DNA from 4 places in the Streptomyces sp. NPDC037389 genome. Region 1 is predicted to be linked to each of the others. Evidence: riboswitches for the same ligand, from Rfam matches in the RefSeq annotation. Region 1 holds a riboswitch; each other region holds the start of a gene.

Region 1 (3,560 bases):
TGCCGCTCCTCATCGCCTTCGGCGTGCTCGCGGCCTACACCTACTCCGCCGGGCTGCGCGCGCCCGCGCTGATCGCCTTCGTCAAGGACGCGCTGATCTACATCGTGATCATCGTGGCGATCATCTACATACCGATCAAACTGGGCGGCTTCGAGCACATCTTCAGCAAGGCCGGCGAGGCGTTCGCGACCGAGAATCCCGCTACCGGAAAACCCCGGGGGTCACTGATCCCGGGAGCGGAGACGCAGTGGGCGTACGCGACGCTGGCGCTCGGTTCGGCGATGGCGCTCTTCCTCTATCCGCACTCGGTGACGGCGGTCCTCTCCAGCAGGAGCCGCAACGTCATCCGCAGGAACACCACCATCCTTCCCCTCTACTCCCTGATGCTGGGCCTGCTGGCGATGCTCGGCTTCATGGCCATAGCCGCCGGGGTGAAGGTGAAGAACGGCCAGCTGGCGATCCCCCAGCTCTTCGAGGACATGTTCCCGGACTGGTTCACCGGGGTGGCCTTCGCCGCGATCGGCATCGGCGCGCTCGTACCGGCGGCCATCATGTCGATCGCCGCCGCAAATCTCTTCACCCGCAACATCTACAAGGACTTCCTCAAACCGGACGCCTCGCCCGAACACGAGGCGAAGGTGTCCAAGCTCGCGTCCTTGCTGGTCAAGGTCGGCGCGCTCGTTTTCGTCCTCACCATGGACAAAACGGTCGCCATCAATTTCCAGCTGCTGGGTGGCATCTGGATCCTCCAGACCGTGCCCGCGCTCGTCGGCGGGCTCTTCACCCGCTGGCCCCACCGCTGGGCGCTGCTCGCGGGCTGGGCGGCCGGCATGGCGTACGGGACGTGGCGGGCGTACGCCACACCGAGCGCCACCCAGGATCACTTCGGGAACACCAACCTCATCCCCTTTATTGGAGAAAAGGGATATATCGGGCTTACCGCCTTTATCCTTAACGTGATCGTCGTCATCGTCGCGACGGTCGTCCTCAAGGCACTGAAGGTGCCCGACGGCGAGGACCGGACCCGGCCCTCGGACTACACGGCCGACGCCGGTGACCCGGGGGTCCGCGCGGACCTCCCGCCGGCCACCGCAGGAGCCCCCGGCGGGCACTGACTCGCCGCCCCCGGGACCACCGCCCGGAGGCCCTCCGGAGGGCCGCCACATCCCCGTCCAGGGGGCGTGGCGGCCCTCTTCTCTTGCCGTGCCAGGGACGCCCGTTAGCACATTCCGCGACCGTCTCATGACGCGACGACACAACATGTGGGGGCGCGTGCGAGACCCGGCACTAGATGTATGCTCGTCTCCGCTGTCGTCGCAGGGGAATCCGGTGGAAATCCGGAACTGTCCCGCAACGGTGTATGTGTGCGCATATACCCAGCGCACCTGAAGTCCGACGACCTGCCGACAGCGCGCCCACCACCGAGCCTGCCCCGGCTCGGTCATGGGCGTTGAATTCGTCCGGGCCTCGCGGGTTGGGCCGATGGACGCCTACGAGGCATGCCCTGGTGCAAGTGGCATGCGCGTGCGCGCCCCATCGCTCTCCCGCCCGGCCCACCCAGCCGAGCGAGGGAGAGCCTCAGTGACCATCGCGCCCGCAGATCCGGTTTCAGCTCCGGTCTCAGCGAATGCGGAAGCGACCGGCGGCCCCGGGACCGCGCTCCTGCGCACCCTGACCGACCTCACCGCCAACCTTCCGGCCACCGACCCGGGCAAGGTCGCCGCCGCCGCGCTGCGCGGCCGCAGCGCCGCCGCGGACGACGCCGAGCTGCGCTCCCTCGCCACCGAGGCCGCCGCCGGCCTGATCTCGGAGGAGCCGGAGTACTCCAAGCTCGCCGCGCGCCTGCTCACCCTGGCCATCGCCGACGAGGCGGCCGGCCAGGGCGCCACCTCCTTCTCCGCCTCGGTCGAGGTCGGGCACCGCGAGGGGCTCATCGCCGACGACACGGCCGCCTTCGTGCGCACCCACGCCGCACGCCTGGACGCCCTCGTCGAGGCCGCCCTGACCGACGGCGCGGACGACCGCTTCGGCTACTTCGGCCTGCGCACCCTGCACAGCCGCTACCTGCTGCGCCACCCGATCCACCGCGACGTGATCGAGACCCCGCAGCACTTCCTGCTGCGCGTGGCCTGCGGTCTCGCCGAGGACCACTCGGAGCGGGCCCTGGACGACGTCGCGGAGCTGTACCGGCTGACGAGCACCCTCTCGTACCTGCCGTCCTCCCCGACGCTGTTCAACTCCGGCACCCGCCACCCGCAGATGTCGTCCTGCTACCTGCTGGACTCCCCGCTGGACGAGCTGGACTCCATCTACGACCGCTACCACCAGGTGGCGCGTCTGTCGAAGCACGCGGGCGGCATCGGCCTGTCGTACTCGCGCATCCGCTCGCGCGGCTCGCTGATCCGGGGCACCAACGGTCACTCCAACGGCATCGTGCCGTTCCTGCGCACCCTCGACGCCTCCGTCGCCGCCGTCAACCAGGGCGGCCGCCGCAAGGGCGCGGCCTGTGTCTACCTGGAGACCTGGCACGCCGACATCGAGGAGTTCCTGGAGCTCCGCGACAACACCGGTGAGGAGGCCCGCCGCACCCACAACCTCAACATCGCGCACTGGATCCCGGACGAGTTCATGCGCCGCGTCGAGACGGACGCGGACTGGTCGCTCTTCTCCCCCGCCGACACCCCGGACCTGGTCGACCTCTACGGCGACGAGTTCGACGCCGCGTACCGCAAGTACGAGGCCGAGGGCAAGGCCGTCAAGACCATCCCGGCGCGCGTGCTCTACGCCCGGATGATGCGCACCCTCGCGCAGACCGGCAACGGCTGGATGACCTTCAAGGACGCCGCCAACCGCACGGCCAACCAGACGGCCGAGAAGGGCGCGGTCGTCCACTCCTCGAACCTCTGCACCGAGATCCTCGAGGTCACGAACGACGGCGAGACCGCGGTCTGCAACCTGGGCTCGGTCAACCTCGCGCAGCACCTCGGTGCCGACGGCGAGATGGACTGGGAGAAGCTCGACCGTACGGTCCGCACGGCCGTCACCTTCCTCGACCGCGTCGTGGACATCAACTTCTACCCGACCGAGCAGGCCGGCAGCTCCAACAGCCGCTGGCGCCCGGTGGGCCTGGGCCTGATGGGTCTCCAGGACGTCTTCTTCCGGCTGCGTCTGGCCTTCGACTCGGCCGAGGCGAAGGAGCTGTCCACCAAGATCTCCGAGCGGATCATGCTGGCGGCGTACGAGGCCTCCGCGGACCTCGCCGAGCGCCACGGCCCCCACCCGGCCTGGGCCGCGACCCGCACCGCCCGCGGTGTGCTCCACCCGGACCACTACCCCAACGCCGTCGCCGCGTGGGAGGACCGCTGGGAGGCGCTGCGCGCCCGCATCGGCCAGGTCGGCATGCGCAACTCGCTGCTGCTCGCCATCGCCCCGACGGCGACCATCGCCTCCATCGCCGGCGTCTACGAGTGCATCGAGCCGCAGGTCTCCAACCTGTTCAAGCGCGAGACGCTCTCGGGTGAGTTCCTCCAGGTCAACACCTACCTGGTGGAGGACCTCAA
Region 2 (3,560 bases), on a different contig from region 1:
TCGTCGGCGGCGGGGACGCGGGGCGAGTGGATGTCGTAGACGCCGGGGCCAACTTCGCGGGGATAGCCGGCGGCGGCGAGTTCGCCCGCGACCTGCATATGGGAGCGTGCCGCCTCCAGGCTGATGACGTCGGCGTCGAGGTCGTCGATGGCCTGGAGGATGTCGCCGAACTCGGCGTAGCACATGTGGGTGTGGATCTGGGTGTCCGGGCGGACGCCGCCGGTGGTCAGGCGGAAGGCCTCGGTGGCCCAGGACAAATAGGCGGGGCGGTCGGCGGTGCGCAGGGGCAGGGTTTCGCGGAGGGCGGGTTCGTCGACCTGGATCACGGCGGTGCCCGCCGCCTCCAGGTCGGCGACCTCGTCGCGCAGTGCGAGCGCGACCTGGCGGGCGGTCTCGGCGCGGGGCTGGTCGTCGCGGACGAAGGACCAGGCGAGCATGGTGACGGGGCCGGTGAGCATGCCCTTGACGGGCCGATTGGTGAGGGACTGGGCGTAAGACGTCCAGCGCACGGTCATCGGCTCGGGGCGGGAGACGTCGCCGGCCAGGACCGGTGGGCGGACGTAGCGGGTGCCGTAGGACTGGACCCAGCCGTGCCGGGTGGCGAGGTAGCCGGTGAGGCGTTCGGCGAAGTACTGGACCATGTCGTTGCGTTCGGCCTCGCCGTGGACCAGGACGTCCAGGCCGGTCTTCTCCTGGAAGGCGACGACCTCGCGGATCTCGGCCTCGATGCGCCGCTCGTAGGCGTCGGTGCCGATGCGTCCGGCGCGCAGGTCGGCGCGGGCGGTGCGTAGTTCGCCGGTCTGGGGGAAGGAGCCGATGGTGGTCGTGGGCAGCGGGGGCAGGCCCAGGCGGGCGCGCTGGGCGGTGGTCCGCTCGGCGTAGGGCAGCGAGCGGCGGGCGTCGTCGCCGGTGACGGCGGTGGTGCGGGCGCGGACGGCCGGGTCGTGGGTGAGGGCGGAGCCGGCGCGGGAGGCCAGGTCGGCGCGGTTGGCGGCGAGTTCGGCGGCGATGGCAGCGGTGCCGTGGCCGAGGCCGCGGGCGAGGGTGACGATCTCGGTGGTCTTCTGGCGGGCGAAGGCGAGCCAGCGGGCGATCCGCGGGTCGATGTCGCGTTCGGCGGTGGCGTCGAGGGGGACGTGGAGGAGGGAGCTGGAGGCGGCGACGTCCACGCGGCCGGCGAGGCCGAGGAGGGTGGCGAGGGTGGCCAGCGACGCCGTCAGGTCGTTGATCCAGACGTTGCGGCCGTCGACGACGCCCGCGACGAGTCGTTTGCCGGGCAGTCCGCCGGCGGCCGCGAGGTCGTCGAGGTTGGCGGCGGCGGGGCCGGTGAAGTCGAGGGCGAGGCCGTCGACGGGGGCCTTGGCCAGCATGGGCAGGGCCTCGCCCAGGCGGTCGAAGTAGGAGGCGACGAGGAGTTTCGGCCGGTCCGCCAGGGCCCCGAGGTCGCGGTAGGCGCGGGCTGCCGCGTTCAGTTCGGCCGGGGTGCGGTCCTGGACGAGGGCGGGCTCGTCCAGTTGGACCCACTCGGCCCCGGCGGCGCGCAGCGCGGTGAGCACCTCGGCGTAGACGGGCAGCAGCCGGTCCAGGAGGGTGAGCGGGTCGAAGCCGGCCGGGGCGCCGGGGGCGGGTTTGGCGAGCAGGAGGTAGGTGACCGGTCCGACGAGGACGGGGCGGGCGGCGAGGCCGAGGGCCAGGGCCTCCTGGAGTTCGCCGAGTTGTTTGGCGGGGTCGGCGGTGAAGACGGTGTCGGGACCGAGCTCCGGGACGAGGTAGTGGTAGTTGGTGTCGAACCACTTGGTCATCTCCAGGGGCGCCACGTCCTGGGTTCCGCGTGCCATGGCGAAGTAGCCGTCCAGGGGGTCGGCGGCGAAGGCCGGGCGGTGGCGGGCGGGGATCGCGCCGAGCATGACGCTGGTGTCGAGGACGTGGTCGTAGTACGAGAAGTCACCGGTGGGGACCTCGTGGAGGCCGGCGGCGTCGAGATCGCGCCATGTGGCGGCGCGCAGTCCGGCGGCGGTCCGGCGCAGGGCGTCGGCGGAGACGGCGCCCTTCCAGTAGCCTTCGACGGCCTTCTTCAGTTCCCGGTCCCGTCCCTGACGGGGGTAGCCGTACACGGTGGCCCGGGCTGCCGCGGCTGCGGACTTGCTGGTCACGGAACTCTCCTTCGCGAGCTCGTCTTCCGGGATCCCGGAGAGGCCGCGAGGGGTCGTGTCGGTGCGGGCGAGCCGCCGAGTGCTCGTCCGTGCGCGCCGACCCGCCCTCGGGGTCACCGGGATCTCCGCGCGCGATTCGTTCGCGCGCGGGCAGCGGGCAGGTCTTCGGACTCGCGGGCACGTCCACCCGAGGGCGGACACCTAATGGCCGTCGCTTCCCGGGCCCGCCGGGCCCAGTGCGTATGACGGCGGTCGTTCCCGCACACCGCTGCGGGGCAGTCCCGGATTCCCACCGGGTTCCCTCTTGCGACGCGTCTGCCTGGCGGGCAGGGCGAACCGGCTGCGTGGTCAGCGTAGGCACAGAAGTCACCCGCCGAACAGCCCTGTTCATATACCGGTCACACAGGGACGGCATACGGACGATATCCGGGCGCCGCGACGGTGTGGAGGGTGTGAAGGAGGCTCGCCCGCGGCGCACACCCAGGCCGTGCACGCCGGTTCATACGCCGGTGCGCATCCCCCCACCCCATGGCGCGACGTTGGCCTGAACGGTACGGTCGCGTGGACATGACGACGGGGTGACGGAAGCCGGTGGGAATCCGGCACGGTCGCGCCACTGTGAATCCGGCCGAACGCTCGCGGCAGCGCGGCGACGCCCGGGGAGTCAGACCCGCCTCCCGTCGTCCAAGAACCCCTAGTTCTGGGACGCGTGTTTCCCCAGGAGGTTTGATCATGGCCTATTCCGCCGTTCCCACGTCCGGCGCTCCCGTCTCCGGCTCCTCCGCCCGGCCGGAGGTCGCGCCGATATCCCTGAAGGCGATCGCCCCGTGGGCGGTCTTCTTCGGGCTTCTCATGCTGATCCTGCTGTACTTCGTCGGCGCCGAACAGGGCGCCACCTCGCTGCTTTCCGGCGAGGGCGTCCACGAGTGGGTCCACGACGGACGCCACCTGCTCGGCTTCCCGTGCCACTGACCGCCGGGGAGTCCGTCTCGTGAACACCGACCGTCCCGTGAACACCGTCTCCGTACGGTCGCTCCTGGTGCGCGGCATGCTCGCCGGGCTGGCGGCGGGGTGCCTCGCGCTGCTCGTGGCCTATCTGCTCGGTGAGCCGTCCGTGGACAAGGCCATCGGTTTCGAGGAGGCCCACAGCCACGGCGACCACGGTGTGGAGCTGGTCAGCCGCACCCTCCAGTCCACGGCCGGGCTGGCGACCGGCGTCCTGGTCTACGGCGTCGCGCTCGGCGGCATCGCGGCGCTGGCCTTCTGCGTGGCCCTGGGCCGGATCGGCCGGACCGGCCCGCGCGCCACGGCGGCCCTGCTCTCGCTGGGCGGGCTGCTGGTGGTCTATGTGGTGCCGTTCCTCAAGTACCCGGCCAATCCGCCGTCCGTCGGCGACCCCGACACCAT
Region 3 (3,560 bases), on a different contig from region 1:
CCCCCGGTTCGGCGGCCAGCGCGTCGACGTCCGTGAAGTTCGACATCAGCGGCACCGCGCACACGGCGACCCGCAGGACGTCCGCGCCGTGCGGCGGGGCGACCACGGACTCGCGGACCGCGCCGCGCAGGGACACGCGCAGGCCGTCCTCCTCGTCGATGCCCAGGCCGTGGGCGAACGGCAGCACGCCGAACGTCCGCCGGCCCGTCAGGTCGCGCAGCATTTCCAGCCCCGGCTCCAGCAGACTCACGTCGCCCCGGAACTTGTTGACCACGTAACCCGCTATCAGCTCCTGGTCCTCGGGGGAGAGCAGCGCTGTCGTACCGAAGAAGGAGGCGAAGACTCCGCCCCGGTCGATGTCGCCGACGACGACCACGGGCAGCCGCGCGGCCCGGGCGATGCCCATGTTGACGATGTCGGAGCGGCGCAGGTTGATCTCGGCGGGGCTGCCGGCCCCCTCGCAGATCACGGCGTCGTGGGTGCGCCGCAGCTCGGCCAGGCACTCCGTCACCGTGCCGAACAGCTGCTCCTGGCGGCCCTGGTGGTAGCCGCGGGCGCTGAGCTCGCCCACCGCCTTGCCCATGAGGACGACCTGGCTGCTGCGGTCGCTTCCCGGCTTGAGCAGCACCGGGTTCATGAGGGCGCTCGGCTCGACGCGGGCGGCGGCGGCCTGCATGGCCTGCGCGCGCCCTATCTCCGCGCCGTCGCGCGTCACGAAGGAGTTGAGGGACATGTTCTGCGCCTTGAACGGCGCGACCTTGACGCCCTCGCGGACCAGCCAGCGGCAGATGCCGGCCGTGACCACGCTCTTGCCCGCGTCCGAGGTGGTCCCGGCCACCAGCAGGCCCCCGCCCGGCGGGCCCGTACGCCCGCTCCTGTCGGCTGTCACCGAGACTGTCACCGATTCCTCCCCGCCTTCCTGAACAGGCTGCCCACCGTACGGGCCGTCACCGCCGTTCCCAGGGCCAGCAGCGACACCCGGCGCGAGAGCCGGACCGCGCGCTCGATGTCGGCCGACCGCACCGGGCGGTTCTCCCCGCCCAGCACGGGACGGTGCTCGACGCGCCCGGCGTAGGCGAGGGTGCCGCCCAGGCGGACGCCCAGGGCCCCGGCGAAGGCGGCCTCGACCGGCCCGGCGTTGGGGCTGGGATGGCGGGCGGCGTCGCGCCGGGCCACGCGCAGAGCGCCGCGCGGATCGGGCCCGGCGAGGACCGTGAGCGCGGCGGTCAGCCGGGCGCCCGGCCAGCCGACGACGTCGTCGAGCCGGGCCGACGCCCAGCCGAACCGCCGGAGCCTGGGCGACTTGTGACCCACCATGGCGTCCAGGGTGTTGACCGCACGGAAGCCCACGAGCCCGGGCACCCCGGCCAGCGCGCCCCAGACCAGGGCGCCCACGACCGCGTCGGAGGTGTTCTCGGCGACGGACTCCACCACGGCCCGGGCGATCTGCTGCGCGTCCAGCGCCTGCGGGTCGCGGCCGCACAGATGCGGCAGCCGCTCCCGGGCGACCTCCAGGTCCCCGGCGGCCAGCGCCCCACCGATGGCCCGGGCCTCCCGGCCCAGGGACGTGCCGCCCAGGACGGACCATGTGACGGCGGCGGTCAGCGCGATCTCGGCAGCGGGGTGACGTCGCGCGGCACGGGTCAGCAGCCCGGCCCCGGCGACCGCGCCACCGGCGCAGACCAGGGTGTGGAGGGTGCCGTAGCCCCGGTGGTCGCGCCACAGCCGCCGTTCGACGGCCTGCGCGGCCCGGCCGAAGGCGGCCACGGGATGCCCGCGGCGGGGGTCGCCGAGGAGCAGGTCGCAGGCGAAGCCCAGGGCGGTGCCGTACGCGAAGGGGCCGTACGCGAAGGAAAAACGGTCGCGGCCGGGCATGGCGAAGCGGTGTCCTCACTCAGGGTCCGCGCCCTGGCTCGACGTGACCGGCGACCAGAGTCTCCTGGCTCCCGGATCCGCGCCGCCCCCGGCCTTCCGGCTCGCGCCGTGGCCATCGGTTGGGGGGACACTCCCCGGTGACAGTGGCGGGACCGCGCCGGATTCGCACCGGCTTCCTCTGCTGTCGCCGTTTGGCTCGGGAAGTCCACCACGGGGCGGGAAGGGGCGTCAACTCGCCCTGACCTGCGCCCCGCCGCTGCGACGCCCCTGTCGTCAGGCAGGTCCCGGCCCGCCCCGGCAGCCCCGGCAGGTCTACTCCCGCGGCACGCCACTCCGCGAGGCAGTCCACGAGGACTTGATGGGTACGGGCGTCGAGGCCGGATCACGGTTCGTCGAGGATCAGCAGCCGGCGGCCGCCGAGCATGGCCTGGGCGAGGGCGACTTTCTGGGCGTTTCCTTTGGACAGCGTGCTGATGGGCGCGTCGATGTCGCCCTCGATGCCCAGCCGGTCCAGCAGTTCACCGCCGCGACGATCGGCGCCCGCGGTGCGGAGTCCTTGGACGCGCCCCATGTGCAGGAGGTACGAGCGCGCGCTGAGCCGCATGCCCGCCGGGAGCCGCTCGGGCACGTAGCCGATCCTGTCCGGGCGCCCGTGAACGGAGCCGGAGCCGGGTCTCCTCAGCCCGGCGGCCACCTTGAGCAGGGTGGACTTGCCCGGCCCGTTCCCGCCGACCACCGCGGTGACCGTCCCGGAGGCCAGGTCGAGGGTGATGCCATCCAGTACGCGCGGTCCTCGGCGTGTGTACCGGACGCCGACCGAATCCAATCGCACCGCTGAGAACCCCGTCCGTCCGTCGAACGCCGTCACAACCGTGCACGCAAGAGCTCACGCAAGAGGTACTGAACGCGCGATCGGCGGCTCGGGTTCCCCGCGTTGACGCACGCCGGCAACGACGGAGGGGCGGGACCGGAAAGCCCGGTCCCGCCCCTCCACGAACGTACGGTGTCGCGTCAGGCGACGATCAGATAGATCCCGTACCCCACCGCCGCCGCGCACAGCGCGAAGCACGCGTACGCGCCGGTGCGGGCCAGTGCGGTGCTGCCGCCCGCGTCGGCCGCGGACGTCGCGCCCGCGGCTTCCGGCTTGCGGGACGTGCCGACGATGCCGAGCGTGAAGACGCCCACGAGGCCGACGGTGACCACGAGGCTCACGCCGAAGACCTGGCCGAGAGCTGCCCAGTCGATGTGCATGGTGGTTCTTCCTCCGTTGCCCGGCGTCAGCCGGTCGTCGCGGCGGCGGGGGCGGCCGGGGTGGCGGGTGCCGGGATGACCTGGGCGGCCGGGGCCGGGGTCAGGGTGCCGGCGGGCGGCGGGGCGACGGCCTGAAGGGCGGCCGTGACCACACCGACGGGCTCCTCGGGGAGGCCCTGCGGCGTATTGAGCTCGTTGACGGTCTCGTGGGTGACCGGCTTGCGGCGCGAGGCCGCCCAGATGGCGCCGGAGACCCCGAGGCCGAGGACGGCGACGGCGGCGACGCCCCAGTCGCCCTGGTCGGCCAGGAGCGCGGCGCCGGCGGCGACGAGGCCCGCGGCCGGGAGGGTCAGGCCCCACGCGGCGACCATGCGGCCGGCGGTCGACCAGCGCACCACGCCGCCCTTGCGGCCCAGGCCGGAGCCCATGATCGA
Region 4 (3,560 bases), on a different contig from region 1:
ATCGCTGGTTCTGCGTGGGGGTTGCTGCCGTGGTGCCGCCGCCGTGGACCGCTCAGCCGCGGGGGCCGCCGGCCGACGTCGTCTCCGTGGGGTGTGCGTCGGGGCGCGCGTCGCGTGCCGCCGTGACCGCGTCGGCCAGGCCGGCGGCGGTCGTCACGGTCGTCACCGCGGGCGCCGTGACCGTTTCGTCCTCCGCCTCCCGCCGTACGGCGATCCGGTAGCCGTCGCCGGTCGCCAGGACGTCGACCCACCGGCCGCCGGGGTGGCCGCAGCGCCGCTCGCACCCGGACCAGTACACGGGCAGAGTCCCGGCGCTGCCAGAGCGCGCGGCCTTGAGGGAGGCGGTCGCGTCGGCCCGTACATCCGCGAGGGACTTGACGCACCCCGGCCGGCCGGTGCAGGAGCCCGCGCCGTGCCAGGGAGAGGCGGCGGAGGTGACCAGGCCCGCCTCCGCGAGCGCTGCGAGGCGCGCCGCGGCCACCGGGGCGGTGAGCCCCGGGACGACGACGCCGCGCCAGGGGGTGACGCGGAGTTCGCCGTCGCCGTCCCGGCCGGCGGTACGGGCGAGGAGCCGCCACTGGGCGGAGGAGAACCGGCCCAGGGGCGCGGCCACCGACACGGCCCACCGCCCGTCGGGCCCTTGGAGCGCGCCGGGCGCGGGCGGGGAGCCGAGGGGGAGCGCGGCGCGCGGTACGGGCGCGGAGCCGATGCCGGCCGCCGCCAGCCGGGCCGCGAGCCGCTCCGGGCGCGGCCGCAGCCCGGGGGCCAGTTCGCGGACGCGCCAGGCCTTGCCGCCGCTCTGGCGCAGCACCGCGAGGAACTCACGGGCCGCCAGAACGGCCGCGCGCGGCGCGTCCCGGGCGGCGACGCGCAGGGCGTCGGGGCCGGGGCCGAAGCACAGGAGGGCCTGGCGGCCGGCATCGGCTGCGATCAATGTCACATCGGGCGCGAGGGCCGTGATGTCGCCCCGGCCGTCGTCGAGACCGAAGAGGAAACGGCCCGAGAGGTCCGTGAGGTCGTCCGACGCGCAGAGCAGCCGGTCGAGTTCCCGCACCCAGGGCCGGATGTCCGAGAAGCCCTTTCCGTCCAGGCCGGACAGGGGGGAAGCCGCGACATTCCGGATGCGGTCGTGCCGGTCCGACGGCAGCAGACCGGCCTCGCGCAGCCGCGCGCCCAGGGCGGCGCCGCAGCCGTCGGCGAGGCCGCGGAGCTGGACGTTGCCGCGGGAGGTGAGGTCGAGGCGGGCGTCGCCCAAGTCGTCGGCGGCGTCGGCGAGCGCGCTTGCCTGACGGACCGTCAGCAGCCCGCCCGGCAGCCGTACGCGGGCCAGTGCCCCGTCGTCCGCGGCGTGCAGCCGCAGGGCGCCGGGACAGGCGTCGCCGCGCTCGCGACCAGGGGGTTCGGGGGGAGTGGGCATGGCGGCGAGCATACCGACCGGGGGTCGAATCAGCCCGTCCGGCGTTTGAAGACGACGCGCGTCAGCGCGGACAAGGGGGCGGGACGGGGCGCGAGGGGGCGAAGCCCCGCTCGGAAACGGAGAAAGGGCGGGTCAGGGGCATCTTCCCCTCCTGGAGGCCCACCCCGCATGGCTACTATGGCAGCGCCAGCGACGGCGACAGGGGAGGAAGCCGGTGTGATCCCGGCACGGTCCCGCCACTGTGTGCCCGGCAGCGATGCCGGGTGAGTCAGGAACTCCTGCCGTCCTCCCACCGCCCGGGGCGCGGACCCCGAGGAAGGCATGCCGTGATCCTGCTCCTGTCGACGTCCGACACCGACCTGCTCAGCGCCCGTGCGGCCGGCGGTCCGGTCCCGTACCGACTCGCCAACCCCGCCCGGCTCGCGCTCGAGGAACTCCCCGCGCTCCTGGAGGGCGCCGACCTTGTCGTCGTGCGCCTCCTCGGCGGGCTGCGCGCCTGGCAGGAGGGGCTCGACCAGCTCCTGGCCGGCCCGCGCCCCGTCGTCGTCCTCACCGGCGAACAGGCCCCCGACGCCCAGCTGATGGAGGCGTCCACCGTCCCCATCGGCATCGCCGCCGAGGCCCACGCCTACCTCGCCCACGGCGGCCCCGCCAACCTCGAACAGCTGGCCCGCTTCCTCTCCGACACCGTGCTGCTCACCGGCCACGGCTTCGAGCCGCCCGCCGCCGCCCCCGCGTGGGGCGCGCTGGAGCGCACCCCCAAACCCGGCGCGTCCGGCCCGCTCATCGCCGTGCTCTACTACCGCGCCCACCACATGAGCGGCAACACCGCCTTCGTCGAGGCCCTCTGCGGCGCCGTCGAGGACGCGGGCGGCCGCGCCCTGCCGCTCTACGTCGCCTCGCTGCGCGCCCCCGAGCCCGAGCTGATCGACGCCCTGCGCGACGTCGACGCCATCGTCACCACCGTCCTCGCCGCCGGTGGCACCCGGCCCGCCGACGCCTCCGCCGGAGGCGACGACGAGTCCTGGGACGCCGGCGCGCTCGCCGCCCTCGACGTGCCGATCCTCCAGGCCCTCTGCCTGACCGGCACCCGGGAGGCCTGGGAGGAGAACGACGAGGGGCTCTCCCCGCTCGACTCCGCCACCCAGGTCGCCGTGCCCGAGTTCGACGGCCGCATCATCACCGTCCCCTTCTCCTTCAAGGAGATCGACGCGGACGGCCTGCCCGCCTACGTCCCCGACCTCGAGCGCGCCGCCCGCGTCGCGGGCATCGCCGTGCGCCACGCCCGCCTCCGCCACATCCCCGCCGCCGAGAAGCGGCTCGCGCTCGTCCTCTCCGCGTACCCCACCAAGCACTCCCGCATCGGCAACGCCGTCGGCCTCGACACCCCCGCCAGCGCCGTCGCCCTGCTGCGCCGGCTGCGCGAGGAGGGCTACGACTTCGGCACGGAAGAGGTCCCCGGCCTCGCGTCCGGTGACGGCGACGAGCTCATCTACGCCCTCATCGACGCGGGCGGCCACGACCAGGACTGGCTGACGGAGGAGCAGCTGGCCCGCAACCCCGTCCGCGTCCCGGCCGCCGACTACAGGCGCTGGTACGAGCAGCTCCCCGCCGAGCTGCGCGAGGCCGTCGAGGAGCACTGGGGACCGGCGCCCGGCGAGATGTTCGTCGACCGCAGCCGCACTGCCGAGGGCGACCCGGAAGGCGACATCGTCCTCGCCGCCCTGCGCCGCGGCAATCTGCTGATCCTCATCCAGCCGCCGCGCGGCTTCGGCGAGAACCCCATCGCCATCTACCACGACCCCGACCTGCCGCCCTCGCACCACTACCTCGCCGCCTACCGCTGGATCGCCGCATCCCAGGAGGACGGCGGCTTCGGCGCCGACGCGATGGTCCACCTGGGCAAGCACGGCAATCTGGAGTGGCTGCCCGGCAAGAACGCCGGCCTGTCCGCCGCCTGCGGCCCCGACGCGGCCCTCGGCGACCTGCCGCTGGTCTACCCGTTCCTCGTCAACGACCCCGGCGAGGGCACCCAGGCCAAGCGCCGCGCCCACGCCACGCTCGTCGATCACCTCGTGCCGCCCATGGCCCGCGCCGACTCCTACGGCGACATCGCGCGCCTGGAGCAACTCCTCGACGAATA

What was found. A riboswitch is a leader RNA that binds a small molecule or an ion and turns the genes downstream of it on or off. The one in region 1 is predicted to bind cobalamin.
Region 2: it holds a riboswitch for cobalamin, as region 1 does, so the genes downstream of both, metE (5-methyltetrahydropteroyltriglutamate--homocysteine S-methyltransferase) here and AB0E98_RS20840 (ribonucleoside-diphosphate reductase subunit alpha) in region 1, are expected to answer to the same signal.
Region 3: it holds a riboswitch for cobalamin, as region 1 does, so the genes downstream of both, AB0E98_RS03255 (cobalamin biosynthesis protein) here and AB0E98_RS20840 (ribonucleoside-diphosphate reductase subunit alpha) in region 1, are expected to answer to the same signal.
Region 4: it holds a riboswitch for cobalamin, as region 1 does, so the genes downstream of both, cobN (cobaltochelatase subunit CobN) here and AB0E98_RS20840 (ribonucleoside-diphosphate reductase subunit alpha) in region 1, are expected to answer to the same signal.

What each region holds. Positions count from the first base shown of each region.
Region 1 covers NZ_JBEZUS010000009.1:52,272-55,831, forward strand. Annotated here, with positions in the region: gene mctP (monocarboxylate uptake permease MctP) at 1-1,115, shown strand, start outside; cobalamin riboswitch at 1,279-1,423, shown strand; gene AB0E98_RS20840 (ribonucleoside-diphosphate reductase subunit alpha) at 1,582-3,560, shown strand, end outside.
Region 2 covers NZ_JBEZUS010000003.1:568,440-571,999, forward strand. Annotated here, with positions in the region: gene metE (5-methyltetrahydropteroyltriglutamate--homocysteine S-methyltransferase) at 1-2,153, opposite strand, end outside; cobalamin riboswitch at 2,310-2,473, opposite strand; cobalamin riboswitch at 2,737-2,823, shown strand; gene AB0E98_RS09340 (CbtB-domain containing protein) at 2,886-3,125, shown strand; gene AB0E98_RS09345 (CbtA family protein) at 3,163-3,560, shown strand, end outside.
Region 3 covers NZ_JBEZUS010000001.1:701,137-704,696, forward strand. Annotated here, with positions in the region: gene AB0E98_RS03250 (cobyric acid synthase) at 1-901, opposite strand, end outside; gene AB0E98_RS03255 (cobalamin biosynthesis protein) at 898-1,875, opposite strand; cobalamin riboswitch at 1,933-2,055, opposite strand; gene AB0E98_RS03260 (ATP-binding cassette domain-containing protein) at 2,258-2,707, opposite strand; gene AB0E98_RS03265 (hypothetical protein) at 2,887-3,126, opposite strand; gene AB0E98_RS03270 (inorganic phosphate transporter) at 3,153-3,560, opposite strand, start outside.
Region 4 covers NZ_JBEZUS010000008.1:57,860-61,419, forward strand. Annotated here, with positions in the region: gene cobG (precorrin-3B synthase) at 53-1,429, opposite strand; cobalamin riboswitch at 1,582-1,715, shown strand; gene cobN (cobaltochelatase subunit CobN) at 1,744-3,560, shown strand, end outside.